Regions from separate parts of the Citrobacter enshiensis genome, predicted to be linked through region 1. Evidence: predicted binding sites of a transcription regulator. Region 1 holds the regulator's gene; the other holds the start of a gene.
What was found. Region 1 encodes LexA, which represses DNA repair genes until DNA is damaged. Its sites were predicted from a motif close to TNCTGTATGTACATACAGNA; they were not measured.
Positions count from the first base shown of each region.

Region 2: sbmC (DNA gyrase inhibitor SbmC) is a predicted target of LexA. The motif match lies at 9,543-9,562, and genes of this name have one in related genera.

Region 1 covers NZ_CP119862.1:4,512,009-4,528,165, forward strand. Annotated here, with positions in the region: gene tyrB (aromatic amino acid transaminase) at 1-840, opposite strand, end outside; gene P2W74_RS21480 (AAA family ATPase) at 916-1,926, opposite strand; gene pnuC (nicotinamide riboside transporter PnuC) at 1,923-2,480, opposite strand; gene alr (alanine racemase) at 2,503-3,582, opposite strand; gene dnaB (replicative DNA helicase) at 3,728-5,143, opposite strand; gene P2W74_RS21500 (quinone oxidoreductase) at 5,225-6,208, shown strand; gene pspG (envelope stress response protein PspG) at 6,383-6,625, opposite strand; gene dusA (tRNA dihydrouridine(20/20a) synthase DusA) at 6,759-7,754, opposite strand; gene P2W74_RS21515 (cupin domain-containing protein) at 7,906-8,394, opposite strand; gene zur (zinc uptake transcriptional repressor Zur) at 8,509-9,024, shown strand; gene P2W74_RS21525 (CsbD family protein) at 9,091-9,300, opposite strand; gene dinF (MATE family efflux transporter DinF) at 9,431-10,756, opposite strand; gene lexA (transcriptional repressor LexA) at 10,824-11,432, opposite strand; gene P2W74_RS21540 (diacylglycerol kinase) at 11,542-11,910, opposite strand; gene plsB (glycerol-3-phosphate 1-O-acyltransferase PlsB) at 12,076-14,496, shown strand; gene ubiA (4-hydroxybenzoate octaprenyltransferase) at 14,592-15,464, opposite strand; gene ubiC (chorismate lyase) at 15,476-15,973, opposite strand; gene malM (maltose operon protein MalM) at 16,154-16,157, opposite strand, start outside.
Region 2 covers NZ_CP119862.1:1,819,063-1,835,219, reverse strand. Annotated here, with positions in the region: partial or broken gene pduP (CoA-acylating propionaldehyde dehydrogenase PduP) at 1-1,275, shown strand, start outside; partial or broken gene P2W74_RS08730 (1-propanol dehydrogenase PduQ) at 1,286-2,404, shown strand; partial or broken gene P2W74_RS08725 (SLBB domain-containing protein) at 2,401-3,778, shown strand; partial or broken gene P2W74_RS23510 (BMC domain-containing protein) at 3,781-4,050, shown strand; gene P2W74_RS23505 (hypothetical protein) at 4,002-4,124, shown strand; gene P2W74_RS23500 (hypothetical protein) at 4,169-4,255, shown strand; partial or broken gene pduU (propanediol utilization microcompartment protein PduU) at 4,343-4,697, shown strand; gene pduV (propanediol utilization protein PduV) at 4,702-5,154, shown strand; gene P2W74_RS08705 (hypothetical protein) at 5,139-5,984, shown strand; gene P2W74_RS23790 (hypothetical protein) at 5,974-6,315, shown strand; partial or broken gene P2W74_RS08700 (L-threonine kinase) at 6,448-7,317, shown strand; gene P2W74_RS08695 (DUF496 family protein) at 7,351-7,686, opposite strand; partial or broken gene P2W74_RS08690 (FUSC family protein) at 7,859-8,919, opposite strand; gene sbmC (DNA gyrase inhibitor SbmC) at 9,056-9,526, opposite strand; partial or broken gene dacD (serine-type D-Ala-D-Ala carboxypeptidase DacD) at 9,649-10,821, opposite strand; gene phsC (thiosulfate reductase cytochrome B subunit) at 10,973-11,737, opposite strand; gene phsB (thiosulfate reductase electron transport protein PhsB) at 11,734-12,312, opposite strand; partial or broken gene phsA (thiosulfate reductase PhsA) at 12,327-14,603, opposite strand; partial or broken gene sbcB (exodeoxyribonuclease I) at 15,002-16,157, shown strand, end outside.

The sequences.
Region 1 (16,157 bases):
TACCGTGGCTTTGAGTTGACCCAGCACGCGAGTGGCAGCGTCAGCATCTTCACACACCACGGAAAGACCGCCGACACGCTCGCCATACAGAGAGAAAATCTTCGAGAAGGAGTTACTGACCAGCGCGGGCAGCCCGGCGCTGGCGATCGCGCGAATAGCGTACGCATCATCGTCCATGCCCGCGCCAAAGCCCTGGTAGGCGATGTCGAGGAACGGGATCAGATCGCGGGCTTTCAGTATCTCAATGACCGCGTCCCACTGCGCGTGCGTTAAATCTGCGCCGGTTGGGTTATGACAGCATGGATGCAGCAATACAATGCTACGCGCCGGTAAGGTATCAAGGGTCGCCAGCAGGTCGTTGAAGCGAACACCGTTGGTCGCCTTGTCATACCAGGGGTAAGTACTTACTTCGAACCCAGCGCCTTCAAAAATCGCAATGTGGTTTTCCCACGTCGGATCGCTGACCCACACGGCGGAGTCCGGAAAATAACGTTTCAGGAAATCAGCGCCCACTTTCAGCGCACCTGACCCTCCCAGCGTCTGAATGGTCGCGACACGCTGCTGCGCAAGCACAGGATGGTCAGCGCCAAACAACAGCGGCGCAATGGTGTGGCGGTAGGTGTTCAGACCTTCCATCGGCAGATACAGCGAAGCGCCATGCGGCTGGGCATTGAGACGGGCTTCCGCTTCGGCTACCGCCTTCAGTTGCGGGATAATCCCTTCCTCGTTGTAGTACAGACCGATGCTGAGGTTCACTTTGTCGCGGCGCGCATCTTCTTTGAAGCGCTCCATGAGCGAAAGAATCGGGTCGCCTGCGTAGGCGTCAACTTTTTGAAACACGTGAAGGTTCTCCAGGTTTACAGGCAGGGGGTGAAGACACAATAGACCGGAAGTGAGAGAAGATCGAGAGGATGTTTAGGCGAACATTGCCAGATGCTGGCGGATCTGTGCGATACGTTCCGACAGCGAGCCGTACACACGTAAAAAGGGGATCCCTCTGCGCGACAACTCAGCTTCATACCACGCCTGCTGCCGTGTCCGAAAATTCACACCCTGGCGAGTGCCATCCTGCACAAACGGAAATTCATCCCCGCAAAGGATCACCAATGAATAAGCCCGTTCCGCCAGGTCGTGCAGTTCCTGTGGCGCAACGCCGAACTGATCAAGCGTATAAAACAGCGTGGTTAACGGCGAGGTATCGCAGACAAGATATCGGTTCGGACGCGCCAGCTCCTCCCGGCGAACCTGTTCACGGGCGATATGCAGTAAGTCCTCATATTCCAGCAACCCGCGCTTTTCTTCCCAATACTCACGACCAAACTCTGCAATAAACTCCGTATTGAGCGCCGCCGCCAGCGCTTTTGAGAGCGTACTTTTGCCCGTAGATTCCCCACCCAGCAGGCAGAGACGAAAAACAAAGCTGCGATAAACATCAGCCGCCAGCAGAGTACGGTAACGGTGGACATCAGAGCGGATCAACGTTCCGGATGGGGCATCAGGCCCCACAGGGCGCTGCAGACGAACATGCGTCACCCGCTGCCCGAAACGCTGACTCAGCACGGCGGCAAACCCATCGCCATACGCTTCTGCGGTAAAGACGGCCTGCGGCTGGCAACACAAAACCTGCTGGCAGAGCGTCGCAACGTAATGGCGATGAACATCAGCCTCAGCATCATTATGTGGAACAGGAGCCAGCCCCTGGCGGGAGACAACCTCCGGCGAGAGCACCAGCGCTTCGCATTGGGGAAAACGCTGATGAAGCCACCATAAACGTTTTTCCGGCTCGCAGCCCGGCATTTCAGGTACCGAGTAGCTGATGATAAAGACCTTGTCACACTGCGCCAGCGCGGCGTTAATGAGCCGCTCATGACCCGAATGTAATGGGGCGAATTTGCCGACCACCAGTCCGCTGGAGAAAGGTTTCACTGTGCCCGGATCGCCTTTCGCCACTGATACAGACCATGCCAGGCATTGAACCAGAACACCAGATATAAGCCTGCAGTCAGGTTAAGCCCACGCGCCGCATACAATGGCACCGCCAGCGTATTGACCGCCAGCCAGACGTACCAGTTTTCTATACGCCGCCCCATCAACATAAATTGCGCCAGAACGCTGAAGGTGAGAATAAGCGAGTCCAGCCAGGGGGCCCACGCATTCGTGAACGTATGCAGCAGAAACCCGTAACCGCCCGCAACCAGAACGGCGCAGGCCAACAGCATTAAAAAGTGTCCCGAGCGGGTACGGCGAATCGGCAGAACATCGCCATGATGACCTTTCAGCCAGTGTATCCAGCCAGTGATACTGGTCGCAATGAAGAAGAGTTGCAGCGTGACGTCGGCGTACAGCTGTACTGACCAAAATACCCAGCCGTACAGCGCGCTGCCAATAATCCCAATCCACCACGTATGCACACTATTTCTGGCCGCCAAACCGACGGAAACAGCGTAAGCCAGGCAAGCGGCGATTTCAGACGGTGACATTGTCCCTCCCTGGAACGGTTCGTTAGTCGACGTACTTCATCGCCACCCTTGAAGTCAGGCGCGTGATAAGTTCGTAAGCACTTACTTTTGTCATTTCAGCGATGCGTTCAACCGGCAGTCCGTCACCCCATAAGATGACCGGATCGCCCGCTTTATCCTGTGCCTCTGGCCCCAGGTCAACGCAGATCATATCCATCGCCACGCGGCCCACAATCGGGACTTCGCGACCGTTTACCAGTACTGGTGTTCCGGAAGGTGCGGCTCGCGGGTAGCCATCGCCGTACCCCATCGCCACCACGCCCAGACGCGTGTCGCGTTCACTTCGCCAGGTTCCGCCGTAACCGACCGGCTCGCCCGCTTTATGCTCGCGTACGGCAATCAGGCTGGAGGTCAGCGACATCACCGGCTGGCAACCAAAATCAGCGCCCGTGGACTGGTTTTCCAGCGGCGAAACGCCATAGAGGATGATCCCCGGACGCGCCCAGTCAAAGTGAGACTGCGGCCACAGCAGAATACCGCCAGAGGCCGCAATGGAACGCTGCCCCGGCTTACCTTCACAGAAGGTGTTAAAAATATCGAGCTGCTGCTCGGTCGCGCCACATTCTGGTTCGTCTGCGCGGGCGAAATGGCTGACGATGTTCACCGGCTGGCGCACGTTTTTACACTGCGTCAGGCGCTGATAAAATGCCTCGGCCTGTTCGGGAAGGACACCCAGACGGTGCATACCGGTATCGAGTTTCATCCACACGGTCACCGGTTCATCCAGCACTGCTGACTCTAATGCGACGAGCTGTTCCTGATTGTGCACGGCGGTATGCAGATGCTGCGCGGAGATGGTCGGCAGATCGGCGGCATCAAAAAAGCCTTCGAGTAACAGGATGGGTTGCGTGATCCCACCTGCACGCAGTCGCAGGGCTTCTTCGAGACGCGCGACGCCAAAGGCGTCAGCGTCGGGGAGCGTCCGCGCGGTCTCTAACAGACCGTGTCCGTAAGCGTTCGCTTTCACGACCGCAACCAGTTTGCTGGCAGGTGCCAGTTCACGCAGTCGTTGCAGGTTGTGTCGCAGAGCGCGGCGGTTAATCACAACAGTTGCCGCTTGCATTTCAAATCCTTATAAAAAGAATCGCCTAAATCGTTCACGTTGCAGGACGGCGACAAGCCCGAGGCTCCCCGGGAACTTAGATAACTCAGTGACCGGGGTGATCGAGCGCAGTCAACGCATCTGCGGCGTGAAGAATGACGGAGATTTATTCGTCGTCGTACTGCGGCCCCGCATAATTATCAAAACGCGACCACTGACCGTTAAATGTCAGACGTACCGTACCAATGGGGCCGTTACGTTGTTTACCAATAATAATTTCTGCGATGCCTTTTAAGTCGCTGTTCTCGTGATAAACCTCGTCACGGTAGATAAACATGATCAAATCCGCATCCTGCTCAATGGAGCCAGATTCACGCAAATCGGAGTTAACCGGGCGTTTATCGGCACGTTGTTCCAGTGAACGGTTAAGCTGTGACAGCGCCACGACCGGAACATGAAGTTCTTTCGCTAACGCTTTGAGCGATCGGGAGATTTCGGCGATCTCCAGCGTACGGTTGTCGGAGAGCGACGGCACGCGCATCAGCTGAAGGTAGTCGATCATGATAAGCCCGATACCGCCGTGTTCGCGGGCGATACGCCGCGCGCGGGAGCGCACTTCCGTCGGCGTCAGGCCAGAGGAGTCATCAATATAAATATTGCGCTTTTCAAGCAAAATCCCCATGGTGCCGGAGATCCGCGCCCAGTCTTCATCGTCCAGTTGCCCGGTACGAATTTTGGTTTGATCCACGCGCGAAAGCGACGCCAGAGAACGCATCATAATCTGCTCTGAGGGCATCTCAAGAGAGAAGATCAGAACCGGCTTATCCTGCAACATCGCGGCATTTTCGACGAGGTTCATCGCAAATGTCGTTTTACCCATCGACGGACGCGCCGCAACGATGATCAGATCCGACGGCTGCAAACCCGCCGTCTTTTTATTGAGATCGTCATACCCGGTATTCACACCGGTGACACCATCGTGCGGCTGCTGGAACAACTGTTCGATACGCGCAACGGTGGCATCCAGCACATCCGCGATGTTTTTCGGGCCTTCGTCTTTATTGGCGCGGCTTTCGGCGATTTTAAAGACGCGTGATTCCGCCAAATCGAGCAGATCTTCACTTGAGCGACCCTGCGGGTCGAAACCCGCATCCGCTATTTCATGGGCGACAGAAATCATGTCGCGAACGACGGCGCGTTCGCGGACAATATCGGCATACGCGCTGATATTCGCCGCACTTGGCGTATTTTTGGATAACTCCGCCAGATACGCAAAACCGCCGACGCTGTCCAGTTGCCCCTGTACTTCCAGCGATTCCGCCAGGGTGATCAGGTCGATAGGCTTGCCCATCTCCTGCAAGCGGTGCATTTCGGTAAAAATGTGACGGTGCGGGCGGGTGTAAAAGTCTTCTGCCACCACGCGCTCAGCCACATCATCCCAGCGTTCGTTATCCAGCATTAAACCGCCCAACACCGACTGCTCCGCTTCAATCGAGTGCGGCGGCACTTTCAGCCCGGTAACCTGCGGATCGCGGTCACGAGCTTCAGTCTGTTGTTTGTTGAAGGGTTTGTTTCCTGCCATAGTGAATGGAGTTACCGAGATAAAGAGTGGGTCGAAAGATTACCATATAAGTAGACCCTAACGATACGTTCTGGAGGAAGCATGGCAACACGAATTGAATTTCACAAGCATGGTGGCCCTGACGTACTAAAGGTGGTGGACTTTATGCCCGCAGACCCGGCGGAGAACGAAATCCAGGTCGAAAATAAAGCCATTGGCATTAACTACATTGATACCTATATTCGCAGTGGCCTGTATCCGCCTCCCTCGTTACCCAGTGGATTAGGCACAGAAGCGGCGGGGATTGTCAGTAAAGTTGGCAGCAACGTCAAACATGTCAAAGCTGGCGACCGCGTCGTTTATGCCCAATCAGCGCTCGGGGCCTACAGTTCTGTGCACAATGTCCCTGCCGATAAAGCCGCCATTTTACCGAACGCTATCTCTTTCGAGCAGGCGGCGGCCTCTTTCCTCAAAGGCTTAACCGTCTATTATCTGCTGCGCAAAACCTATGAAATCAAACCCGATGAGCCTTTTTTATTCCATGCCGCCGCGGGCGGTGTAGGGCTGATTGCCTGTCAGTGGGCGAAAGCGCTGGGCGCTAAACTTATCGGTACGGTTGGCAACGCGCAAAAAGCGCAACGGGCTTTGCAGGCGGGCGCCTGGCAGGTGATCAACTACCGTGAAGAAAATATCGTCGATCGGGTCAAAGAGATCACCGGCGGCAAAAAAGTGCAGGTCGTTTACGACTCAGTTGGCAAAGATACATGGGAAGCTTCGCTGGATTGTCTGCAACGTCGTGGCCTGATGGTCAGTTTTGGCAATGCGTCAGGACCGGTCACCGGCGTCAACTTAGGTATTCTGAACCAAAAAGGCTCGCTGTATACGACCCGCCCTTCTCTGCAAGGGTATATCACCAATCGTGACGAACTCACCGAGGCCAGTAATGAGCTGTTCTCGCTGATTGCCAGCGGCGTTATCAAGGTCGATGTAACAGAAAATCAGAAGTATGCGTTGAAAGATGCACAGCGCGCGCATCAGGCGCTGGAGAGCAGAACGACGCAGGGTTCGAGCCTGCTAATCCCTTAATGGCGTAGAAAGAAATTGGGCTTCCACATGGGAAGCCCTTTCTTTTTTTTGTTCGGCTGTATGTAGGGTACAGCTCGATGAATTCGTTAGACGCGCAATAGTGACAGGTTTGATAATCAATTCCTAATGGGTTCTAAGAGCAAAGTTTCAGGTTGTGACGCATCCCTCACATCTTTAGTAACGCCAACGGTTATTGCGCTGATATTGTGGGATTTTCGGTGCTTTTATCGCCTTAATGGCCCACACCACCGCAATGGCCAGTAACAGCCAGGGCAGCAGTTTAAACATCAGTGCAAACAGCCCCCCCAGAAACATCACCACCGTCGCCACCACCAACGCGGCCAGAACGCCCAACAGGGAAACCCCCGTCGCCATCAACATGATGAAAAATCCAATTACAAACAGTAGTTCCAGCATGATGCTCTCCCCTAATGAAATCTGCACAGACCATTACAAGAAACATGCCAAAAAATAACACATTGATTTTAAAGAAAAACGCCCCGCAACATTGTGCAGGGCGTGGTGAATTTGACCAGGTTTTAGTGAAAAATTAACGCTTATCCGCCACCAACTTCAGCGCGTGCTCCAGCACGTTGATATCGGCACCGGCTTTATGGGCATTTTCACTCAGGTAGCGACGCCACTGACGCGCGCCCGGAATGCCCTGGAACAGACCCAGCATATGGCGGGTGATATGACCCAGATAGGTGCCGTTACTGAGTTCGCGCTCAATATACGGGTACATCGCACGCACCACCGCAACCGGATCGGCATCGCCCATCGTCGCACCGAAAATCTCACGGTCGACAGAGGCCAGAATACCGGGGTTTTGATAGGCTTCGCGCCCGACCATCACGCCGTCCATGTGCTGCAGATGCGCTTTCGCATCAATCAGCGATTTAATGCCGCCGTTGATCGACATCGTCAGATGCGGAAAATCACGCTTCAATTGGTAGACACGCGGGTAATCCAGCGGCGGGATCTCCCGGTTTTCTTTCGGGCTTAACCCGGAGAGCCAGGCTTTGCGTGCGTGGATGATAAACATCTCGCATTCGCCCTTACCGGCAACCGTATTAATGAAATCGCAGAGAAATTCGTAGCTGTCCTGATCGTCAATGCCGATTCGGGTTTTGACCGTCACCGGAATCGACACCACATCACGCATCGCCTTCACGCAATCCGCCACCAGTTGCGCATTGCCCATCAGGCAGGCGCCGAACATGCCGTTTTGTACACGGTCAGAAGGGCAACCCACGTTGAGATTGATCTCATCATAACCGCGCTCTTGTGCCAGCTTTGCACACTGCGCCAGCGCCGCAGGGTCGCTACCGCCCAGTTGCAGCGCGATCGGATGTTCTTCTTCGCTGTACGCCAGGTAGTCGCCCTTGCCATGAATGATCGCGCCAGTCGTGACCATTTCGGTATAGAGCAGCGTCTGGCGGGAGAGCAAGCGCAGGAAATAGCGGCAATGTCTGTCCGTCCAGTCGAGCATCGGCGCGATAGAAAAACGATGGGCAGGAAAAACGGGGGACGAAGTTTCTGACATGGCGATTAATTAAGCATTCTGAAAAAGGGGCGCTACTATAGCATAAAGCAAAACCAGAGAGGCAAGACCACACGCAGATGGCTGCATTGCGTGTGAGCCGGGCCGACGGCGCAGACCGTCCCTGCCCGATGGTCAACGACAAGGAACAGCACTATTTTCGCCCTGGTTTTCCGTCGTGCGAGCCAAAAAACTGCGGCGGATGGTCAACCCAGCGATCTTCTCGTGTGGCGGCATACACCGGATTAAGCGGGTAGTAGATGCGATTGTGTTTTTTATTCGCCTCCCCGACAACAAGCAGGCAAACCTCTGCACTGGTGTTATTGATAAAGGTGTGGCACACCCCTGTTCCCGCCGGAAAACCGACGCTGTCTCCGGGTTCTAATTTCCACAGATAGCCGTTTATCCAGACTTCGGGATAGCCTTCCAGCACATAGATGAACTCTTCTTCGTCGCTTTCCGCATGCGGATATGAGGTACGACGACCCGGCGGGAGGCGTTCATGGTGAATGCCAAGCCGACGCAATCCGAGCGTTCGCGCCAGCGGTGCCCCGATGGAAAATAGCTCATCGCTATCAGGATAGGTAGAGTCATCGGCGCCTTCTGCGTCGCGCCAGTGACGAATGCAATCAGGTCTTTTCATTTTGGTTTTCCAGTGTGCAATGCGTCAGGTATAGCACACCGCGGGGGATCTCGGTGTTTTAAGAAGAACATGATAAAGTAAGGGATTAACGTTTCACGTACTCCGGGGTGCCAAATGGAAAAGATCACAACACAAGACCTATTGGCGCAAGCTGAGAAACTCTGTGCGCAGCGCAATGTGCGACTCACTCCTCAGCGCCTCGAAGTGTTGCGTTTGATGAGCCTGCAACAAGGGGCCATCAGCGCCTATGATCTGTTGGACCTGCTACGTGAAACTGAACCGCAGGCCAAGCCGCCTACGGTGTACCGTGCGCTCGATTTTTTGCTCGAGCAGGGCTTTGTTCACAAGGTCGAATCCACCAATAGCTATGTGCTCTGCCATCTGTTCGATCAGCCGACCCATAGTTCAGCCATGTTCATTTGTGACCGGTGCGGCGTGGTGAAAGAAGAAAGCACCGAGGGCGTGGAAGATATTATGCATACGCTGGCGGCAAAAATGGGCTTTGCCCTGCGTCATAACGTGATTGAAGCGCACGGGTTATGCCCGGCGTGCGTTGAAGTTGAAGCGTGTCGCCATCCTGATGAGTGCCAGCACGATCATTCGATTCTGGTGAAGAAAAAACCGCGTTAAGCAGGTTGGGCGGCAAAACCGCCCAATGGACTGTACATCCTTGTACTTTCGGGTCACCGCGGCTGATTACCAGCGGTATTTATTACGCGTTTCCCAGTCGCTCACTTCCTTTTCCGCCTTGTCTCTGGCGTAACCGTAACGTTCCTGGACCTTACCGACCAACTGGTCGCGCTTACCTTCAATGACCGTCATATCATCATCGGTCAGCTTGCCCCATTGCTCTTTCACTTTCCCTTTGAACTGTTTCCAGTTACCGCTGACTTCGTCTTTATTCATCATCGAGTCCTCATGATTAGTGGTGATTAGCGATATTGCTTCGCCCAAATACACTACGTTTTCTGCTGGACGTGAGATTAATTGTAGTCAGTGATCCCATGTTCATTTTGATATTCGGAACTTTTAACCATCACGCTCGGGCAAACCAGGTTCCATGCCGCCAGTGACGTCGCCAGATCCAGGCCAACGAGAGTCCACGAAGCGCCAGAAAAACGGCTAACGCCAGCCACAGTCCATGATTGCCGAGCCAGGGCAACGCACACAGCGTGAGGGCAAATCCCAGCGCCGCAACGGCCATACTGTTGCGCATTTCCGCCGCACGCGTCGCCCCGATAAACATGCCATCCAGCAAATAACACCAGACACCGATTAACGGCAACACCACCTGCCAGATAAGGTAGCGATCGGCCAAAAGTTGAATTTGCGGCAACGACGTCAGCAGCGCGATGATGTGCTCGCCCGCCAGGGCATAAACGAGGGCAAAGAGCAGCGCCACAATCCCTGACTGCCGACATGCAGCACGCCAGACATCCAGCAACTGGCTGCCGTCACGCGCGCCATACGCCTGCCCGGAATGCGCTTCGACAGCATAAGCAAATCCATCAAGGGCATAGGCGGTAAAGGTCAGCAGGGTCATCAGAACAGCGTTCACCGCAATGATGTCGCTGCCCAGCCGCGCGCCCAGAACCGTGATCGCACCGAAGCACAGTTGCAACAGCAACGAGCGCAGCATGATGTCCCGGTTAAGCGCCAGCAAGCGGCGGAAATTCCCCCGCCAGGCGTGTTTCAGCATCATGGACGACACGCCGCGCAGAGGAAGAACCTTGCGCACCATCATCAGGCCAAGCAGCAACGTGGCATATTCTGCGATCACCGTCGCCAGTGCTGCGCCCTGCACGTTCATATGCAAGCCCATCACCAGCCACAGATCGAGCACAATATTGAGGATGTTGCCGACAACCAGCAGGATCACCGGCGCACGGGCATACTGAACGCCCAACAACCAGCCAAGCAGAACCAGGTTCGCCAGCGATGCCGGGGCGCTCAGCCAGCGGATCTCCAGAAAACGTCGCGCCTGTACCAGCACCGCTTCATTTCCACCGACGATATGCAATGCAAGATCGATTACTGGCGTACGGAACAACGCGATTAAGGCCCCCGCTCCCAGCGCCAGAATCAGTGGCTGCACCAGCGCGCGCGCCAGTGCCTGGGGGTTTTTGGCGCCAAACGCCTGAGCCGTCAGCCCGGTGGTGCTCATGCGTAAGAAGAGCAACAGCATAAAGAGAAAACTGGTTGCCGTTGCGCCCACGGCAACGCCGCCCAGATACACAGGGCTGTCCAGATGCCCAATGACCGCAGTATCCACCAGTCCCAGCAAGGGAACGGTGATATTGGAGAAGATCATCGGTAACGCGAGACGCCAGAGCGCTTTGTCGGAAGAGGTAAAGAAAGGCATGCAGGAAAGCCTGAGCAGGAGTTAAAACAAACAGTGGCGCGAGATGCGCCACTGTATCAAAACAATATTACAACCACTCACCGTTGCGGATGACACCGACCGCCAGCCCTTCAATCGTGAAGTTTTGCTCGCGCAGGTCAACCACGATCGGTTTGAATTCACTGTTCTCTGGCAGAAGCTCGATTTTATTGCCCTGTTTTTTCAGGCGTTTTACGGTGACTTCATCGTCAATACGCGCCACGACCACCTGGCCGTTACGCACGTCCTGGGTTTTGTGTACCGCCAGCAAATCGCCGTCCATAATCCCAATATCTTTCATCGACATACCGCTGACGCGCAGCAGGAAATCGGCATTAGGTTTAAACAGCGACGGGTCGACTTGATAGTGGCCTTCAATATGCTGCTGTGCCAGAAGGGGTTCCCCTGCCGCCACGCGGCCCACTAAAGGCAGCCCCTCTTCTTCTTCCACCAGCAGACGGATACCGCGAGAAGCACCGGAGACAATCTCAAGGACGCCTTTACGTGCCAGCGCTTTCAGGTGTTCTTCAGCCGCATTTGGGGAACGGAACCCCAAACGCTGCGCGATCTCCGCACGCGTCGGTGGCATGCCTGTCTGGCTGATGTGATCCCGAATGAGATCGAACACCTCTTGCTGCCTGGCCGTTAACGCTTTCATTCCGCCCCCTGGGTGTATATACAGTTATGCTGTGAGTATATACAGTTAAAGGCGATTTTGGAACCACAAACAGCACAAAAAACAAGAGATTTATCGGATTATGGAACCCTTATCGAAAATGCGACCACAGCAGGATTCCCCAGGTGATCATCGCGACAAAGATCGACAGCAATACTGCCGCCGACCCCATATCCTTCGCCCGCCCGGAAAGCTCATGGTATTCAGAGCCAATGCGGTCAACCACTGCCTCAATCGCGCTGTTGAGGATTTCCACTATCATCACCAACATGACAGAACCAATCAACAAAACACGCGTGATGGCATCCACATCCAGCCAGCAGGCAATCGCTACCCCCAGCAGTACAGCAACACTTTCCTGACGAAATGCTGCTTCATTAATCCATGCAGCACGAAAACCTTTCCAGGAATAACCAGCAGCTTTAATAATTCGGGTAAGTCCAGTGGTATTATTGGCCATCAAAAGAACCTTTTTGCATTATCAGCGTCAATGACATTATATCGTTAACCCACGAAATTCGGGTTACAGCGGCGCGAAGTATGACGGGATACACCAGAAATTCGCTAGACTTTCTGATATCCTTGCAGCGCATTTGCATTATTAACCAGAGGCTTTACATCGTTTATGTCTGGCTGGCCACGAATTTACTACAAATTACTGAATTTACCATTAAGCGTACTGGTAAAAAGCAAGTCTATTCCAGCGGAACCCGCTCCGGAATTGGGGCTCGATACATCTCGTCCCATTATGTACGTTTTACCGTACAACTCAAAAGCGGACTTGCTGACGCTGCGCGCCCAATGCCTGGCGCACGATCTCCCCGACCCGTTAGAGCCGTTGGAGATCGACGGAACTCTGCTGCCGCGTTATGTGTTTATTCACGGCGGCCCGCGCGTATTCACCTACTACACGCCGAAAGAAGAGTCGATCAAACTCTTTCACAATTACCTCGACCTTCACCGCAGTAATCCAGACCTGGATGTACAGATGGTGCCGGTATCGGTGATGTTCGGCCGCTCTCCGGGGCGTGAAAAGGGTGAGGTAAATCCCCCTCTGCGTATGCTGAACGGCGTACAGAAATTCTTTGCCGTCTCCTGGCTGGGACGCGATAGTTTTGTCCGCTTCTCGCCTTCCGTTTCCTTACGACGGATGGCTGACGAGCACGGAACCGACAAAATTATTGCCCAAAAACTGGCGCGTGTGGCGCGAATGCATTTCGCCCGTCAGCGTCTGGCGGCGGTCGGTCCGCGTCTGCCTGCCCGACAGGATCTGTTTAACAAGTTGCTGGCGTCAAAAGCCATTGCTCGCGCGGTAGAAGACGAAGCGCGCAGCAAAAAAATCTCTCATGAAAAAGCGCAGCAGAACGCTATTGCGCTGATGGAAGAGATTGCCGCCAACTTCTCCTACGAGATGATCCGCCTGACCGACCGCATTCTGGGTTTCACCTGGAACCGACTGTATCAGGGGATCAATGTCCATAACGCAGAGCGTGTACGCCAGTTGGCGCACGATGGGCATGAAATCGTCTATGTGCCCTGCCACCGCAGCCATATGGACTATCTGTTGCTCTCGTACGTACTCTATCATCAGGGGCTGGTGCCGCCGCATATCGCTGCCGGTATCAACCTGAACTTCTGGCCAGCTGGCCCGATTTTCCGCCGCCTGGGCGCGTTCTTTATTCGTCGAACCTTTAAGGGCAACAAACTCTACTCCACCGTCTTCCGCGAATATCTCGGCGAGCTGTTTAGCCGTGGTTACTCCGTTGAATATTTTGTGGAAGGCGGGCGTTCCCGTACCGGCCGTCTGCTGGATCCGAAAACCGGCACCCTGTCGATGACCATTCAGGCGATGCTGCGCGGCGGTACGCGTCCGATCACTCTGGTACCCATTTACATCGGTTACGAGCACGTGATGGAAGTGGGAACCTACGCCAAAGAGTTGCGTGGCGCGACGAAAGAAAAAGAGAGCCTGCCGCAAATGCTGCGTGGCTTGAGCAAGCTGCGTAATCTGGGTCAGGGCTACGTCAACTTTGGCGAACCGATGCCGTTGATGACGTACCTGAATCAGCATGTTCCTGAGTGGCGTGAATCTATCGATCCGATCGAAGCCGTGCGTCCCGCCTGGCTGACGCCAACGGTCAATGGTATCGCTGCTGAGTTGATGGTCCGCATTAACAAAGCGGGCGCGGCAAACGCCATGAACCTGTGTTGCACCGCGTTGCTCGCATCCCGTCAGCGTTCGTTAACGCGTGAGCAACTGACGGAGCAGCTCGAGTGTTATCTGGATCTGATGCGCAATGTCCCGTATTCCACCGACTCTACGGTTCCTTCGGTCAGCGCCAGCGCGCTGATTGACCACGCGCTGCAAATGAACAAGTTCGAGGTCGAGAAAGATACCATCGGCGATATCATCATTCTTCCGCGCGAGCAGGCGGTACTGATGACTTACTATCGCAACAACATTGCGCATATGCTGGTTCTGCCTTCACTGATGGCGGCCATCGTGACACAGCATCGCCGCATCTCCCGCGACGCGCTGCTTGAGCATGTTGAAATTCTCTACCCGATGCTGAAAGCAGAACTGTTCCTGCGCTGGGAGCGGGATGAACTGGCGGGCGTCATCGACGCGCTGGTAAGCGAAATGCAGCGTCAGGGGCTGATTACCGTCCAGAATGACGAGTTGAATATCAACCCCGCGCATTCCCGTACGCTGCAACTGTTAGCAGCGGGCGCGCGTGAAACGCTGCAACGTTATGCCATCACCTTCTGGCTACTGAGTGCAAATCCGTCGATTAACCGCGGCACGCTGGAAAAAGAGAGCCGCACCGTGGCTCAACGTCTTTCTGTGCTGCACGGGATCAACGCGCCGGAGTTCTTCGACAAAGCGGTATTCAGCTCTTTGGTGTTGACCCTGCGTGATGAGAAGTACATCAGCGATACCGGTGATGCGGAGCCTGAAGAGACGATGAAGGTTTATCAGATGTTGGCTAATCTGATCACCTCAGATGTGCGTTTAACCATTGAAAGCGCAACGCAGGACGAGTGATGTTAAAAAGCCGGGTAGCGGCTTCGCCTTACCCGGCCTACGGTTCTGCGCAATAATGTAGGCCCGGTAAGCGCGAGCGCCACCGGGCTTTTTTATCAGAAGTGCCAGTAACTCATCGCCAGCCCCAGAAACAGCACCAGGCCAACATAGTTGTTATTCATGAATGCTTTAAAACAGGCTTCGCGTTCACGGTGCGCAATCAGTTTTTGTTGATAGACAAACAGGGCGCCAGCCACCAGCAGCGACCAGTAATATCCCAGTCCCAGCCCGTTCATCCAGCCAATCAGCGCCATCAAGGCCAACACCCCCACCTGCAGGATGCCAATGATCGCCTTGTCATACTGACCGAACAGGATGGCCGTTGATTTAATGCCGATTTTCAGGTCATCGTCCCGATCCACCATGGCGTATTGCGTATCGTAAGCCACTGCCCAAAGAATGTTGGCGAGGAACATCAACCAGCAACTCAGCGGGACTGACTCACTGACGGCGGCAAACGCCATCGGTATCGACCAGCCAAACGCCGCACCCAGCACCACCTGGGGTAAATGCGTGTAACGCTTCATGAAGGGATAAACCCACGCCAGGGCCAGCGCGGCGACCGACAGCAGAATCGTCATCGTATTCAGCGTCAACACCAGCAGGAAAGCGAGGAGCACCAGAACCACAAAAAGCGCCCGCGCTTCTTTCTCGGTAACGGCGCCGCTGGGCAGCGGTCGGTTCGCCGTGCGTTTGACGTGCCCGTCGAATTTGCGATCGGCATAGTCGTTCACCACGCATCCCGCCGCGCGCATCAACCAGACGCCCGCCACAAACACCGCCAGAATCCACAGCGGCGGCGCACCGGGTGTCGCCAGCCACAGCGCCCACAGTGTTGGCCAGAGCAGCAGTAACGCGCCGATTGGCTTATCCGTACGCATCAAGCGGTGAAACGCCAGTAGCTTATTCTGCGTCAGACTCCACTCCATATCTTTTCCTCTCAGTACAACGGCGATGCAGGCAAAAACAATTCTGTCAGCAGGAGCGGTTTTCCGCTCAACCGCAGACGGGAACGACGCCCCCACAGCGCTGCATCACGACCAATCTCAATAAAATCGCGGGTCAACGTCGACGATGTAAACAGGTAACGCCCGAGCGGGGTTTTACCCAAATTTTGCAACGCCAGCTCAGGGCCGCACAACGTTGACTCAGGCACCACAGTACGCCCGGCAAGCCAGGGTTCGCCATCCGCGCATAACAGAATTTCACGTAACCAGTAGCGGGATTCCGTCGGCAATAGCGGCAGTTCTTCCGCCACTTCATGTTGGCCAACAAATCCTTCCCGAATCAACGTCACGCTTACCTGTTTTCCCTGCTGCTCAAAACGTTTGGTCATGGAATCTTCCAGTAACAGCCAGTCCAGCTGTTGGGAGTCCAGCGCAGGGATTGCGTCAAAATAGCGCAGCGCACGCAGTTGCGTTAACGCAGGGTGTGGCATGCCTTGCTCTCCAGTTCATAACGTGAGGGCATTGTATCGCAGAAAAGAGATTACGGGAGGCGTAAACATAATTAAGTGAACTGTTGCGCAACAGGAGTGTAACAATTCGCATGGAATGATAAAAAAAGGTGCGTCAGGAGACGCACCAGTTGTTGCAAAATCAGCAATGCGGGGAGACGGTTAC
Region 2 (16,157 bases), 2.2 Mb from region 1:
CAACGCCGCACACCAGGCATTCTTACGTTATCAGCAGTGCCCGCTAAAAACCCGAAGCGCCATTATCAGCACAATGCGTGAAGCGCTCGATTCGCACCTTACGACGCTTGCAGAAGAGAGCGCGGTAGAAACCGGGATGGGCAATAAAGAGGACAAGTTCCTCAAGAATAAAGCTGCCCTGGAAAACACACCGGGTATTGAGGATCTCACCACTACGGCGTTGACCGGCGATGGCGGCATGGTGCTATTCGAATATTCGCCGTTTGGCGTGATCGGTTCCGTCGCCCCCAGCACCAACCCCACCGAAACCATCATCAATAACAGCATCAGCATGCTGGCGGCGGGAAACAGCGTTTATTTCAGTCCGCATCCTGGGGCCAAAAACGTCTCTCTTAAGTTGATCAGCATGATTGAGGAGATAGCGTTTCGCAGTTGTGGGATCCGCAATCTGGTCGTCACTGTCGCAGAACCCACGTTTGAAGCGACCCAGCAAATGATGGCACACCCTCACATTGCCGTGCTGGCGATCACCGGCGGCCCCGGTATCGTGGCGATGGGGATGAAAAGCGGCAAAAAAGTCATTGGCGCAGGCGCGGGAAATCCCCCCTGCATCGTCGATGAAACCGCGGATTTAGTGAAAGCTGCGGAAGATATCATTAATGGCGCTTCCTTCGATTACAACCTGCCCTGTATTGCAGAAAAGAGCCTGATCGTCGTGGAGTCCGTTGCCGACAGCCTGATCCAACAAATGCAGAGCTTTGGCGCGCTGCTCCTCACCCCCGCAGAAACGGATAAGCTTCGCGCAGCCTGCCTTCCGGAAGGTCAGGCCAATAAAAAGCTGGTTGGTAAAAGCCCTGCTGCCATGCTGGAAGCCGCAGGTATTGCTGTTCCCGCCAAAACACCACGTTTGTTGATCGCGGTCGTTAACGCTGACGACGACTGGGTTACCCGCGAACAGCTGATGCCGATGTTGCCCATCGTGAAAGTGAAAGACTTCGACAGCGCCCTGACCCTGGCACTAAAAGTAGAAGAAGGCTTGCACCATACCGCCATTATGCACTCGCAGAACGTTTCACGACTGAATCTGGCAGCCCGCACATTGCAGACCTCTATTTTTGTGAAGAACGGTCCGTCCTATGCCGGAATCGGCGTCGGAGGCGAAGGTTTCACCACCCTTTACAATCCGCCACGCCAACCGGTGAAGGGACAACCTCAGCCAAAACATTTGCGCGGTCCCGTCGCTGCGTACTGACAAACGGTTTTTCAATCCGCTAATGAGGTTGTGATGAACACCTTTTCACTGCAAACCCGTTTGTACAGCGGCCAGGGCAGTCTGGATGTGCTGAAGCGCTTTACGAACAAGCATATCTGGATTATTTGTGATGGTTTTCTGGCGCGTTCACCGCTGATCGACATGTTACGTGAGACGTTGCCTGCCAATAATCGCATCAGTGTGTTTAGCGAGATAACGCCAGACCCCCACCATCAGCACTGTCGTGCAAGGGATTGCGCAAAATGCAAACCCTGCGCCCTGATGTCGTAATAGGTTTTGGTGGCGGTTCAGCGCTTGACGCCGCCAAAGCCATCGTCTGGTTCAGCCGCCAGTTTGGTATTGAAATCGAAACCTGTGTTGCCATTCCAACCACCAGCGGGACTGGGTCTGAAGTGACCAGCGCGTGTGTGATAAGCGATCCCGACAAAGGGATTAAATACCCGCTGTTCAACAACGCTCTCTATCCGGATATGGCGATCCTCGATCCCCGACTGGTCGTCAGCGTCCCCCGCCAATATCACCGCCAACACGGTATGGATGTATTGCACGCATGCCCTGGAAGCCTATGTTTCCTCACGGGCCAGTGATTTCACTGACGCGCTGGCGGAAAAAGCCGCGCAAATCGTTTTTCAGTATCTGCCCGTCGCCGTTAAAAAAGGGGATTGCCTGGCGACGCGCGGAAAAATGCACAACGCGTCAACCCTGGCTGGCATGGCGTTTAGCCAGGCAGGTCTGGGGCTTAACCATGCCATCGCACACCAGTTGGGAGGCCAATTTCACCTCGCTCCATGGGCTTGCCAATGCCGCTGCTACTTACCCTCAGTCATTCGTTTTAATGCGCGGGATCCGCGAGCGGCAAAACGGTACGTAAGATTCGCGAAAGCTTGTCAGTTATGTCCTGACAATGCGAAAGACATCACAGGGTTAAATGCGCTGATTCGCAGTATTGAACAACTCATAAGACAATGCGCCATCCCTTCTTTTTCCGAAGTGCTGACTGATGGTAAAACCGAGTATTCCCAGCGAATCCCTGCCATGGTTCAGGCTGCACTGGCAGATGTCACGTTAAAAACTAATCCGCGCCCCGCTGATGCCTGCGCCATTCAAGAGTTGTTGGAGGAATTGATATGAATACGGCTCCTAATGCCTTCGAATTCACTGAACTTATTGTTTGCGATGCTCAGGCAATCCGGGAAAGAGTTCGTGCTGCGGGGGTGGTAGGTGCCGGAGGCGCTGGTTTTCCCGCCCATGTCAAACTGCAGGCGCAGGTGGAAATCTTCCTGGTCAACGCCGCAGAATGTGAACCGATGCTGAAGGTTGACCAACAGCTTATGGCCCAACAGGCGGCTCGTCTGGTGCGTGGCGTGCAATACGCGATGAAAGCAACCGGCGCCCGCGAAGGCATTATTGCCCTCAAAGAAAAATATCGTCCTGCCATCGCCGCGTTAACCCCGTTTCTCCCTTCAGACATCAGGTTGCACATTTTGCCGGATGTTTATCCGGCAGGTGATGAGGTTCTGACATCTGGATGGCGACAAGGCCGATCGCGTCCCCCCTGCGGCTTTGCCTGTCAGCGTGGGCGTTGTCGTCAATAACGTGCAGACCGTGCTGAATATTGCCAGGGCGGTGGAACAGCAGTTTCCCGTCACTCGCCGCACTCTGACGGTTAATGGCGCAGTGGCTCACACCACAGACGCTGACCGTCCCCATCGGTATGTCATTACGTGAGGTTCTCTCTCTGGCGGGAGGAGCCACCATTGATTCTCCTGGCTTTATCAATGGTGGCCCAATGATGGGACATTTGCTCACCACGCTGGATACCCCGGTAACCAAAACCACGGGGGGATTGCTGGTATTGCCCGAAAAGCACCCACTGATCCAGCGGCGTAGGCAGGATGAACGCACGCTGCTTTCCGTTGCGAAAACGGTCTGCGAACAGTGTCGGTTATGTACTGATTTGTGCCCACGACATTTGATAGGCCAGAATTATCGCCGCACCCTGCTTGGTACGCGCGGTGAACTACCAACAGGCCGCGACACCCCAACTGTTGCTCAGCGCGTTGACCCTGTTCGGAATGCAATGTTTGTGAAATGTGTCGCCTGTCCGGTTGGCATCTCCCCAATGCGTATTAACCGCATGCTCAAGCGTGAGTTGCGGGCGCAAAACCTGCGTTATGAAGGGCCACTGAATCCTGCCGATGAAATGGCGAAATATCGGCTGTTGTCCGGTAAAACGGCTGATTTGCTAAGCCTGGGTCTTAGCGACTGGTATCACGAAGCACCGTTATCAGAAACCGAACACCTGACGGATAACGTCACTCTGCTTCTGCGCCAACATATTGGTGCCAATACCCTCCCGCAGGTGCAAAAAGGTGACCGCGTCGTTCGTGGCCAGTGCGTCGCAGATGTCCCTCCGGGTGCATTAGGCCGCGCCCCATTCACGCCAGTATTGTCGGCATCGTTAGTGACGTCACTGAGCTGGCAATTACGGTTGTAAGAGGTTAACCATGTCTCAGGCAATAGGTATTTTAGAACTCACCAGTATCGCTAAAGGAATGGAATCAGGCGATGCCATGCTGAAAAGCGCCCAACGTTGAATCTTCTGGTCAGTAAGACCCATCTGCCCAGGCAAATTTTTACTGATGATCGGCGGTGATGTAGGTGCGGTGCAACAAGCCATAGCGACCGGTTCCTCACTCGCCGCAGACATGCTCCGTCGACAGCCTGGGTGTTACCCAATATTCATGCCAGCGTCCTCCCCGCGATCAGCGGGCTGAACAGTGTTGATAAGCGTCAGGCCGTCGGGATTGTGGAAACCGTGGAGCGTGGCGGCATGCATCAGCGCCGCTGACCCGTGCGGTCAAAGCCTCAAATGTCACGCTGGTTCGGGTACATATGGCGTTTGGTATCGGAGGCAAATGCTACATGGTGGTAGCGGGCGATATTTCTGATGTTAACATACGCCGTTACCGTTGCCAGTGAAAGCGCGGGCGAAAAAGGGCTGCTGGTCTACCGCTCTGTGATTCCACGTCCACATGAAGCCATGTGGCGACAAATTGTGGAGGGATAATGGAAAGACAACCCACGACGGATCGTATGATCCAGGAATATGTCCCTGGTAAGCAGGTGACGCTGGCGCATCTGATTGCCAATCCAGGCAAAGATTTATTTAAAAAACTGGGGCTGCAGGATGCCGTATCAGCCATAGGTATTCTGACCATCACACCCCCAGCGAGGGCCTCCCATTATCGCCTGTGATATCGCCACCAAGTCAGGTGCCGTGGGATTGGTTTCTCTCGACCGATTCACGGGTGCCGTTGTGTTAACGGGAGATGTTTCTGCCGTTGAATACGCGCTGAAACAGGTCACCAGAACACTGAGTGAAATGATGCTGTTTACCTCATGCCCCGTCACGCGGACCTGACACCATGAAGCGCATGATGCTTATTGGCCCCAGCCAGTGCGGTAAAACGTCACTCACGCAATGTTTACGTGGCGAGACGCTTCATTACCAAAAAACACAGGCCATCGTGTGGTCTCCGGACACGATAGACACTCCGGGCGAATATCTGGAGAACCGCTGTCTCTACAGCGCGCTGCTGGCAAGTGCCTGTGAAGCTGAAATGATTGCCCTGGTGCTGAACGCTGATGCCCCCTGGTCCCCCTTTTCTCCGGGGTTTACAGCGCCGATGAACAGACCCGTCATTGGCATCGTCACAAAATCCGATCTGGCAAACGCGTCGCGTATTTCAACCGTACATAACTGGTTGGCGCAAGCCGGAGCTGAACACATCTTTACCACCAGCGCCGTGACCAATTCAGGCGTCGATGAAATGTTTGATTTTCTGACCGCAAAGGAATCTTTATGTCTCACAAAATAATGGCCATTAACGCAGGCAGTTCATCGCTAAAATTCCAGTTACTGGCGATGCCGCAGGGCACGGCTATCTGTCAGGGTTTGATCGAACGTATTGGTATGGTCAATGCGCAGGTCACGATAAAAACGACCACGCAAAAATGGCAAGAAACATTGCCGATGGCGGATCATCGTGAAGCCGTTGCGCTACTGCTGGAGAAGCTCATTGATTATCAAATTATCAATGCATTAACTGACATTACAGGTGTCGGTCACCGCGTCGCGCACGGAGGAGAATCGTTTAAAGATTCGGCGCTGATCACAGATGAAACGCTGGCGCAGATAGAACACCTCGCAGAACTGGCCCCTTTGCACAATCCGGTCAATGTCATTGGCATTAAGGTATTTCGGCAATTGCTGCCCAACACGCCGTCAGTTGCCGTCTTTGATACGGCTTTTCATCAGACACTGGATGAACCCGCCTATATCTATCCCTTACCCTGGCGCTATTACGCCAGAGCTTGGTATTCGTCGCTACGGATTCCACGGCACCAGCCACAAATATGTCAGTGCGACGCTGGCAGAAAAGCTGGGGGTTCCGCTCAGCGCGCTACGCATTGTGTGTTGTCATCTCGGCAACGCAGCAGGTCTTTGTGCTATCAAAGAGGTCTGTCCGTTAACACCTCGATGGGATTCACGCCGCAGTCAGGTGTGATGATGGGGACCCGCAGTGGTGATATCGATCCGTCCATTTTACCGTGGATTGCGCAGCGAGAAGGTAAAACACCGCAACAACTTAATCATTTATTAAACAACGAGTCAGGCTTGCTGGGGGGTCTCCGGAATATCCAGTGATTATCGCGATGTTGAACAGGCTGCTGATTCGGGGAACAGACAGGCAGCACTGGCGCTCACCCTGTTTGCCGAACGTATCCGCGCCACGATAGGCAGCTACATTATGCAGATGGGCGGACTGGATGTTCTCCTGTTTACCGGTGGGATTGGCGAAAACTCGTCTCGCGCCAGGTCGGCAATCTGTCATAACCTGCATTTTCTTGGGCTGGCGATTGATGAAGAAAAAAATCAACGCAACAGCACGTTCATTCAGACAGACAACGCGATGGTCAAGGTGGCGGTGATTAATACCAATGAAGAACTCATGATCGCACAAGATGTTATGAGATAGCCTTAACCGAAACGGCGGGCTTTTTGCGTACCTGCGTAATTAAAGCATCACCACAAGTTGCGGTAAATCAAGGTAATAGCATGATCAGCATGACACTATGCGCCGAGAATTGCTGATCAAGAAGGTGTATACATGGCTGTAGCACAATGCCCGGCGTCATGCGGTGAACTTATTCAGGGTTGGATTCTTGGCAGTGAGAAGCCGGTCTCCTGCCCTGTCGACTGGTACAGCACCGTCGAGGTAGGTTCAGGCTCGCCTCTGGCGGATGAGCGTTCACTTTCACGCACGATGGTAGATCGGGTGCTTGCGCACTTTAACTACCCTGCCTGCTGGAGCCAGGAGATACGGGTGGATGTCCATTCCACCATTCCTGTTGCCAAAGGAATGGCCAGCAGCACCGCAGACATTGCCGCTACAGGCAGCTTGCCACTGCGCACCATCTGGGCCACACGCTTGATGAATCCACCCTTGCGCAGCTTTGCGTTTCACTCGAACCGACCGACAGCACCGTTTTCCGCCAGCTTACGCTTTTTGATCATAATGATGCTTCAACGCAGATCGCCTGCGAAGCGCAACCGCAGCTCGATCTTTTAGTGCTCGAAAGTCCCGTGACTTTACGTACCTCGGATTATCACCGGTATTCCCCGTCTTGATCGTTTACACGCGGGCGCGGCAGCCTTGCAGCAAGCCTGGGAAGCCGTGCAGGAAGCGTGCGTAACGCAGAACCCACGACGGATGGGTGAAGCCGCGACCCTGAGCGCCATCGCCAGCCAGATGTTGCTTCCAAAACCCGACTTCAATGCGTTGTTATCGATCGTTGAAGAGTGTGATTTATACGGCGTGAATGTGGCGCACAGCGGCAGCGTTGTCGGTTTGATGCTGGACCGGGAGCGTCATGATGTCGATTACATTAAATGGACGCTTACAGAAAGAAAACTGACGAACCATTGGCCAGAACAGCATTTACTTAGAATGGTAAAGGGTGGGGTTGAACTGCAGTGAGAACCGCACCGCGATCCTCACTGCGGTAACGCATTATTCTGCTTTTGCGTCAGGGTTTTTCATTTCACCCATTGCTTTGAGCTTTTTAGAAATGTCGCGACGTTCTTTGGAGATTTCTGCATTTTTGATGATGTAATCATCAACGCGATCTTCATAGTCGGTTTTCATGCTGGCGATAATGCCCTGGATCGCTTCAACGCTCATACCTGGTTTGATGTAGTCGCTCAGGTTGTCCAGCAGCAGCACACGCTTCTGGTTGTCACGGATCTTTTTCTCAACGTCCTGGATTTCACGTTGCAGCTTGTTCTTACGGCGAAACAGACGAACAAATTCCAGCACGTCCTGGAAAGAAGGCTTGGTAGTTTCCATTTTTACACCCCTGATAATGTGAGATTCGGATTCGTTTAAGCAACCGCGACAAGTAAGGGTAAACATTACTTTTAGCCGTTGCAGATGACAATGGTTTTATCCTTTTTCCGTATCATACCCTTATTCCTTGCTGAATCGAAGCAGCAGTAGAATCATTCACCTTATCTGCTCTTTATTTGCGCAATGCGCGACAGATCAAATGCGAGAGTAGCTCCAGTTGGCGCGCGGTTTCCATGCTTAGCCAAACATAGCCATGAATGGGGATTTCAGCCACTCTGTCGCTATGCTGTTCATTAATCAGTTGCCGAAGTTCCGCCACAATGTCGTTCAGCTTCCCGGTGTTTGCCAGCACCGGCTGCGGGGTTTCCTTCATACAACGCATGCGTAATCGTCAGTAACGTTTGCTGGATCATCTGTTGCGTTTCACGCAGTGTATGGGCATTCAGCATCACGAAATGGCTGGTGCGCGATGCCCAGTGTGCATTAATTTGCAGCTCGAGCATGCAGACCAGATTGCGGTTAATCGTTTGAATTGCTTCAAATATCGATTTATGAATATGGGTTTCTTTACTGGCGGGCGTAATCAAGCCGCGCATCTTCACGACATCCCCAAGTAGCCGCTGTAAGTGTTTATCCAGCCCGTGGACGTTCAAGCAAGTTAGGAGAAAGCGCCGCCTGATAGAGTCGGTTATAGGACGTGACGCACTGCGCCAGTTGGATCCGCCAGTGTATAAACGCCCGTTGCGGCCAGATACCGGTAAACAACATGGCCAAAAGCGACCCCAGAATCACATCGCCGCCTCGCCATAATGCCGTCTCCATATCGCCTGCTGGCGCACCTACCACCACGGCCAGGGTGATTCCTATCAACAACGCCTGATACGGTTTTTTGCCTAACGCCAGCCACCCGCACAGGAACATCGCCACCGCGCACCAGATAATCATCAGCGGTAATGAGAAAAGCTCCAGGCGCAGCGCCACCAGCCCTAACGCCGCTCCCAGAATCGTACCGCCGATACGTTCAAAGGCCCGGGGGACCACGTTACCCCAAAAGGAGATCGGCCCCATAATGACCACCAGCGTAATAAGTGGCCACGTGCCTTCCGGGATATGGAACAGACGAACGAACAGAAATGTGAGGATAAATGCCAGCGCAATGCGAATCCCATGCACGACGCGGTAGTGGCGATACAAACGAATTTCAAAGGGGCTCAGCGACTTATCGGTACGCACTTTCGGCTCCATCTGGAAATCACAAAAAACGCATTGTACCTGCTTTTTCACTGAAAACATCACTGCTGCGGACAGATCTTATCCAGGATGAACGAATGTCGCGATCGTCCGCGCAGTAACGCCGAAAACATCAATATCACGACTTCGGTTGTACCGGTATATGCATTTCAATATCCCAGTACCCGTCTTCTGCCCCATTATTCAGATAGACCTCAAAACAAGGTTTGCCGGAAATCTGGTAACGGCTATCCTGCAGCACGCTATTGAAAAACTGATACCACGGCGTCGCGAAATCGTTATTTTCAACGCGTGTGACAGCAACAGCATATTGACCGCCCACTATTTCAGTGAGGATCACACCTTCGCTGTTTTCGGGCAACGTGAAATCAGCGGGTACTGAAACAACGGTATCGCAACGCAGTTTCTCCGCCGGGACTTCATCAGGGTTATCATAGTAAACGGCAATCCATTCCAGCGGCACGATCTGGTTTCCATCAACCCACATCATCAGTTGTTCAAAACCTTGTTTTACCGTTTTTTCCCACGGTCCAACCATGTGAAAACCGGCAATCCTGCGTTTCTCTGCTTGTCTGATCTCGTAGTTCATAATGCCTCCGTCATTATACTGTTATTATATACAGTATAATTTTCACCTAACAGCCACAAGGAAATAGTGATTATTATGTGAGCAGACTCGCACTCTCGCCAGTCTGCCCCGGAACAAATCCGTTATGCCTTATGGTGAAAATAATCGCTCAGACGCGAAAAAACGCCGCCTTTATCAACGGATTCCAGCGTCACCAGCGGCCAGTGCGCGACCAGTTTATCCCGATCGTAGAGTTCAATTTCGCCAACCCGTTGATGTGCGGCAATAGGTGCCACAATCTCTTTTCTATCAAGTACATATTTTGCTTTGATATTAGGAATTTCTGCTTTTGGAAGCGCTAACCAAAAATCCTGCTCAGTGCCTAATGTGATGTTCTCTTTTGTCACCGTACCATATGCGTTCGCTACCAACTTTCTTCCCACTTTTAAGAATTTGCACCGTGTCGAAATTCTGTTGCCCCCAGTGCAACAGTTTACGGGCTTGTTCTTCACGGCCTTTCGGGCTTTCAGCCCCCATCACCACGGCGATAAGGCGGCGCTGCCCATCCACGGAAGAGGCGATAAGGTTATATCCGGCGCCAGAGGTGTGTCCGGTTTTAAGACCATCAACGTTGAGCGTTTTATCCCACAGCAGGCCATTGCGGTTTTGCTGCGTGATGCCATTCCAGGTGAGGCTCTTTTCGCTATACATATGATAAAACTCAGGTTCGCCATGAATAATCGCACGCGAAAGTACCGCAAGGTCATACGCCGAACTGTGCTGACCCGGCGCATCCAGCCCGTGTACCGTTTCAAAATGCGTATCCTGTAAATTTAGCTTTTGCACATAGCGGTTCATCATGGCAACAAACTGCGGCTGCCCCCCGGCAATGTAATCCGCCAGCGCCACGCAAGCATCGTTGCCTGAATCAACGATCAGCCCACGACTTAAATCATGCACCGTGACGCGGTCGCCCTCTTTTAAGAACATCAATGAGGAACCCACAAACACAGGATTGTCTTTTGCCAGGCATCACGTCCGACAGTCACAATGTCGTTGCGGCTAATACGATGGCTGTCGATGGCGCGGTCAACCACATACCCGGTCATCAGTTTGGTCAGGCTGGCAGGGTTACGCTGCTGGTGTTCGTTATTGGCGGTAAGAATCTGTCCTGTCGTGTAATCCATCAGCACCCACGCCCCTGCGTCAATGGCTGGCGGCTGGGGAGAAAAGTCCGGGGTATTGGTTGCAAAGGCAGATGTAAGATTCAACGTAAACAGCGAAGCGGCAATAAACAAACGGGATTTCAACAGCATGTCCTCAGAAAGAGAATAATTTGCTGTTCTTTTTACGGAAGTTCTGTTGAACAAACATGAAAAAATTGCAAGAAAATGTGACTCAAAGCACATTTCCTTGCATGATTTTAACCCACCGAGCCTGTTTTCCGGGTTTCAGCGCGGGGGAAAATTATCCCTTACGCGGCGAAGTTTCCGCATGATGACTGCGATGGCGGTGATAACCGTCTATCATGCTGCGGAAAATTTGCCCTGGTGTATCACCGAGCGTGCAAAGGTAAATATGTGCGCAAATAAACAGCAGCCCAACGACGGCTAACGCCATATGCAACACCAGCATTATCGGACCTGCCCCCATGAATTGCGGATACAAACACAGAAATCCGCTGATGATCAACAGAGGCACGAGCGCATACATGATGGCCAGATACGCCAGTTGCTGTAGCGGGTTAAATTTATTTTCCGTCGTGCGGCATAAGGTGCGCTTCGCATGCATAATGCCGCACAGGTAAAAACGCGTTTGCCGCAGACACCGCGTGACCAGTCCGTTGACGTTCACCTTGTAGTGATGTCCGTTACCACCGAACGCATTAATGAGGATGAAGCCGATCCAACATGCCGCCAGCGCAAATCCGCACACGGTATGTAGTTTCACCATTAATGCCACAGGTCCGATTGAAAAATGGCCAAACAGACCACTGAGCAAAAGCAGGACAAAGAGCAGAGCATTTCCCCAGTGCCAGCGGCGGATCGCCAGTGAATAGAGGTAGTCACGTTGCTCTTCCCCTGTCGCCGTTTTCGGTGAAAACATGGCGCGCAACAGCGCATGCGCCCCAAGTGCGGCAAGCAGCATCAACACCACGCCCCCCGCACAGACGAGCCATAAAGGCCAGTAATCCGGCGTGTAGTTCAGTTCGGCTCCCCAGATGGTATTCATACTTTACCCTCCTGATGTATCTCCTTGCGTCGGTATAAACTGACCGCACCACTGCCTTCTTCCTGCTGCCGGTACACCTCTTTTTGGCCGATCCAGTGTTGGATCTCCGGTTCATCGAGTCGACCAAATTTCAGCGCATCCGTCGGACACACGGAGACGCAGGCGGGCTGTTGTCCTGATGCCAGACGCGTATCGGCACAGAAATTACATTTTTCGGCAATCCCCGTTTGGGGATTCAGAAAGCGAACGTGGAACGGACACGCTGCAACACAGTAATCGCAGCCGATACAGCGCGATTTATCGACCTGCACGATGCCGTTTTCATCACGGAATGAGGCGCCGGTTGGGCATACCGTGACGCAGGGGGCGTCTTCGCAATGCTGACAGGAGACACGGATAAAACGAAAATGATCCAGCGTGGCAGATTCAGGGTCAGGCGTTTGGATCTGCACCTGAACGCGGCTAAATCCCTCCGGGACATCATTAAGCACCTTACAGGCCACCGTGCACGCCTGGCATCCAATGCAGCGTTTCTCGTCATGCAACATGGCATATGAATTCGTCGGTTGATTCATGCTTTTCTCCTTCCTCATGCCCGGCTAAGCGTGACGCCAGCGGTATGCACCACCGTGCCAGAAACCGGACTGGTCACATGCGGCAGCAAGTTTCCGCAGTGAATGCCGTGCGTTGTCGCGGCGGTTTTCGCCCCGGCTTTCGCCCCAAAGCCCATGTAAACAAACAGCGTATCGGGTCGAATGCCTGCCGTGACCAGCGCTTTCCCTTTTTCTTTGCCGGTTGCGTTTTCCAGCCAGATCTCGTCCCCATTGCGGATACCCTTTTCGCGGGCTGTCTGCGGGTGGATCCAAACGGCGTTATCCCACATCAACTCACTGAGTAACGGGACATACTGCGTCGCGCCGTTGGTATGTACGGCAACCTTGCCCTGAATAAAATAAAGTTCGTCGTCTTTTTTAAGTGCGATGTGGCGGGCCTGAGGTATCCCATAGCCAGGCAACAAGGCTTCCAGCGCTTCAGAGTACAACTCGATTTTGCCGGACGGCGATTTGAAACGTAGCTGGTCGCCATAGGTTCCTTCACTGTCTGCCGCCGCCGCGCCGGGATAACGCGTGACAAACTGACGAACGGATTCTGGCTCACGCAACAACAGCGGCACACCCCATTCCCGATACCCTTTCTGGCGCAATTCCGCCGACAAGCCATGATCGCCATTGAGCTGATACAGCTGACGAGTCTGCATATCCTGCCAGGGGAAGTAATGCCCCAGGCCCAACTGCACAGCCAGCTCTTTCCAGATTTGCCAGCTCGGACGCGCCTCGCCAATGGGGTCCACCACCTGCTGGCGCAACGCATAAGCGGGATTGAGCCCAGACATGTCGGAGATTTCTTCATCACGCTCAAGGTAAGTGCATTCCGGTAACAGATAGTCTGCGTAAGCCGCGCTCTCACTCAGATACACATCGCAACTCACGACCAGATCCAACTGCTCCATGGTTTTCACCAGATCCGGTCGACAGGTGACGGTTTGCAGAGGATTGTGGCGGGACATAATCCAGCCCTTCACCGGGTAAGGCGTCTGTTTTAGCACCGCGTCAATCACGCTTTGGACGACACCACCGCCTGCCGCGATAATGTTGAATTGCGGCGCCACTAAATCAATGCGCTCTGCCTTCGGCTTGGGCATATTTTTGACGTCAGGTTTTGCCAGCACCGGAGCGACCGTTTCTCCTGCCAGTTTGTTATACGTTGCGGCCCCTTTTTTTCTGGTACATCCCGCCCTCGCGCTCAATATTTCCGAGCAGCACGTTCAGGGTAAAAATCATGCGCCGCATGTCGATCTCTTCTTGAGAGAATGTTGCGCGATGACCGGGGCTGACCATGGCATGCGGCGCGCAGGCGGCAAGCTCTCGCGTGACCCGCACAATCACATCGGCAGGCACGTCGGAATGCTGTTGCGCCCACGCAGGCGTGGTCTCTTTCACCGCATCCACCAGCTGCGCGAATCCGCTGGTGTAACGCTCAACAAAGGCGGCATCGTAAAGATTTTCGTTGATCATGACGTGGCACATTGCCATCAATACCGGTAAGTCACCGCCGGGACGAATCGCATGCCACTCATCTGCTTTGCTGGAGAAAACGGAAAGACGCGGATCGAAGCTGACCATTTTGGCCCCCTTCTCCTGCGCGGTCATCAATTCATGGGTATCCGCAACTTCGATCCCCTCATACAAATTATGTCCAAACGAGACCATGTAGCGGGTATTTGCGATGTCCATCGCCAGGTCTCCACCCATCATCACTTTTGCCGCAATGGATTTTCCGGCAGGACAGGTTGAGGCATGTGTGAAGGTATTCGGAGAGCCGAATGCGGTAGCCAGATGAAACAGATGGCCTGAAAGCGAGCCGGACTTGGAAGAAAATACGACCCCTTCCGGCCCATATTGCTTTTTAATTTCCGTCATTTTTTCAGCAATTTCTTTATAAGCCTGCTGCCAGCTAATGACCTGCCATTCACCACCGCCGCGCGGGCCGGTGCGCTTCATGGGTTTCACAATACGATGAGGATCGTTCACCAGGCTGACACCGCTGCCGCCCCTGGCGCAAACCCGCGTTCCCTGCTGGGGGGCATGAGGATTGCCTTGAATAAAAACCGTTTTATTTTTAATGACCTGTGCCTGAATCGGACACCGAAACGAACACATTTCGCACAGACTGGGCGTCAGGGATGTTTTACCGTTCACTCCCTCTGTCGGATTGCGCGCCAGTGCTCCGGTGCAAAGCCGCCTATGGCGCACGCGGAACAACTCAACCCGACGCCTTGCAAAAAACTACGCCGACTGATGCTCATATAACCTCCTGTTATTAGATATATCCAATAATTATATTGAATATATATCGTAAGTTTATGTCCTTACTCACAATTCATAACAGAGAGCAATAAAATAGATAAATAGCTAAAAATTGTTACTTATCAAAAGATTCCGAATACAGTCAAATAATGACAGTCAGCAAGAAAATAACCCCATTGGATGTCGTCAAATTAGCGTAAATTTATATCACTGCCCAGGCTCACTCTATTAAAACAAAGATACAAATCAGCTACGTTATTTCTGTATTCGCTGAAATTTAATAACAACCCAATTAATTCGCATTCGTGATTCAGGCAAAGCACCGGTCTTGCTGATTACCCTGTCGTTTTTTGTTACTCTTACCAGAGCGAAAATTGAAACCGGGTACAACTCCACAATGAATGACGGCAAGCAGCTTCCTACCTTTTTGTTCCACGATTACGAAACATTTGGTACACACCCCGCACTGGACAGACCCGCACAGTTCGCCGCGATTCGCACCGATAGCGATTTTAACGTTATTGGCGAGCCGGAGGTGTTTTACTGCAAGCCTGCCGATGATTACCTCCCGCAAACCGCAAGCCGTGCTGATCACCGGCATCACGCCGCAGGAAGCGCGGGAAAAAGGGGAAAACGAAGCCGCCTTCGCTCAACGAATTCACGCCCTGTTTAGCGTGCCGAAGACCTGTATCCTTGGCTACAACAATGTCCGCTTCGATGATGAAGTCACGCGCAATATTCTGTACCGCAACTTTTACGATCCCTACGCCTGGAGCTGGCAACACGACAACTCACGCTGGGATCTGCTGGATGTGATGCGCGCCTGCTACGCTCTGCGACCGGAAGGGATCAACTGGCCCGAAAACGATGACGGGCTGCCCAGTTTTCGCCTTGAACATTTAACCAAAGCTAACGGAATTGAACACGCCAACGCACACGATGCGATGGCCGATGTTTATGCAACCATTGCGATGGCGCAACTGGTGAAATCGCGCCAGCCGCGTTTGTTTGAGTACCTTTACACCCACCGTAACAAGCATAAGCTGGCTGCGCTGATTGATGTCCCTCAGATGAAGCCGCTGGTCCATGTCTCCGGTATGTTTGGCGCATGGCGCGGCAATACCAGTTGGGTCGCCCCACTGGCCTGGCACCCGGAAAATCGGAATGCGGTGATCATGGTGGATCTGGCGGGTGATATTTCCCCGCTGCTGGAGCTTGACAGTAATACCCTGCGCGAGCGGTTATACACAGCCAAAGCCGATCTGGGCGATAACGCCGCAGTTCCCGTCAAACTGGTGCACATCAATAAGTGCCCGGTTCTGGCGCAGGCCAATACGCTGCGCCCGGAAGATGCGGACCGGCTGGGCATTAATCGCCAGCAGTGTCTCGATAATCTGAAAGTGTTGCGCGAAAAACCCGCAGGTACGCGATAAAGTCGTGGCGATCTTTGCAGAAGCAGAGCCGTTTACCCCCTCGGATAACGTTGATGCTCAGCTTTATAATGGCTTTTTCGGCGATGCGGATCGTGAAGCCATGAAGATCATTCTGGAAAC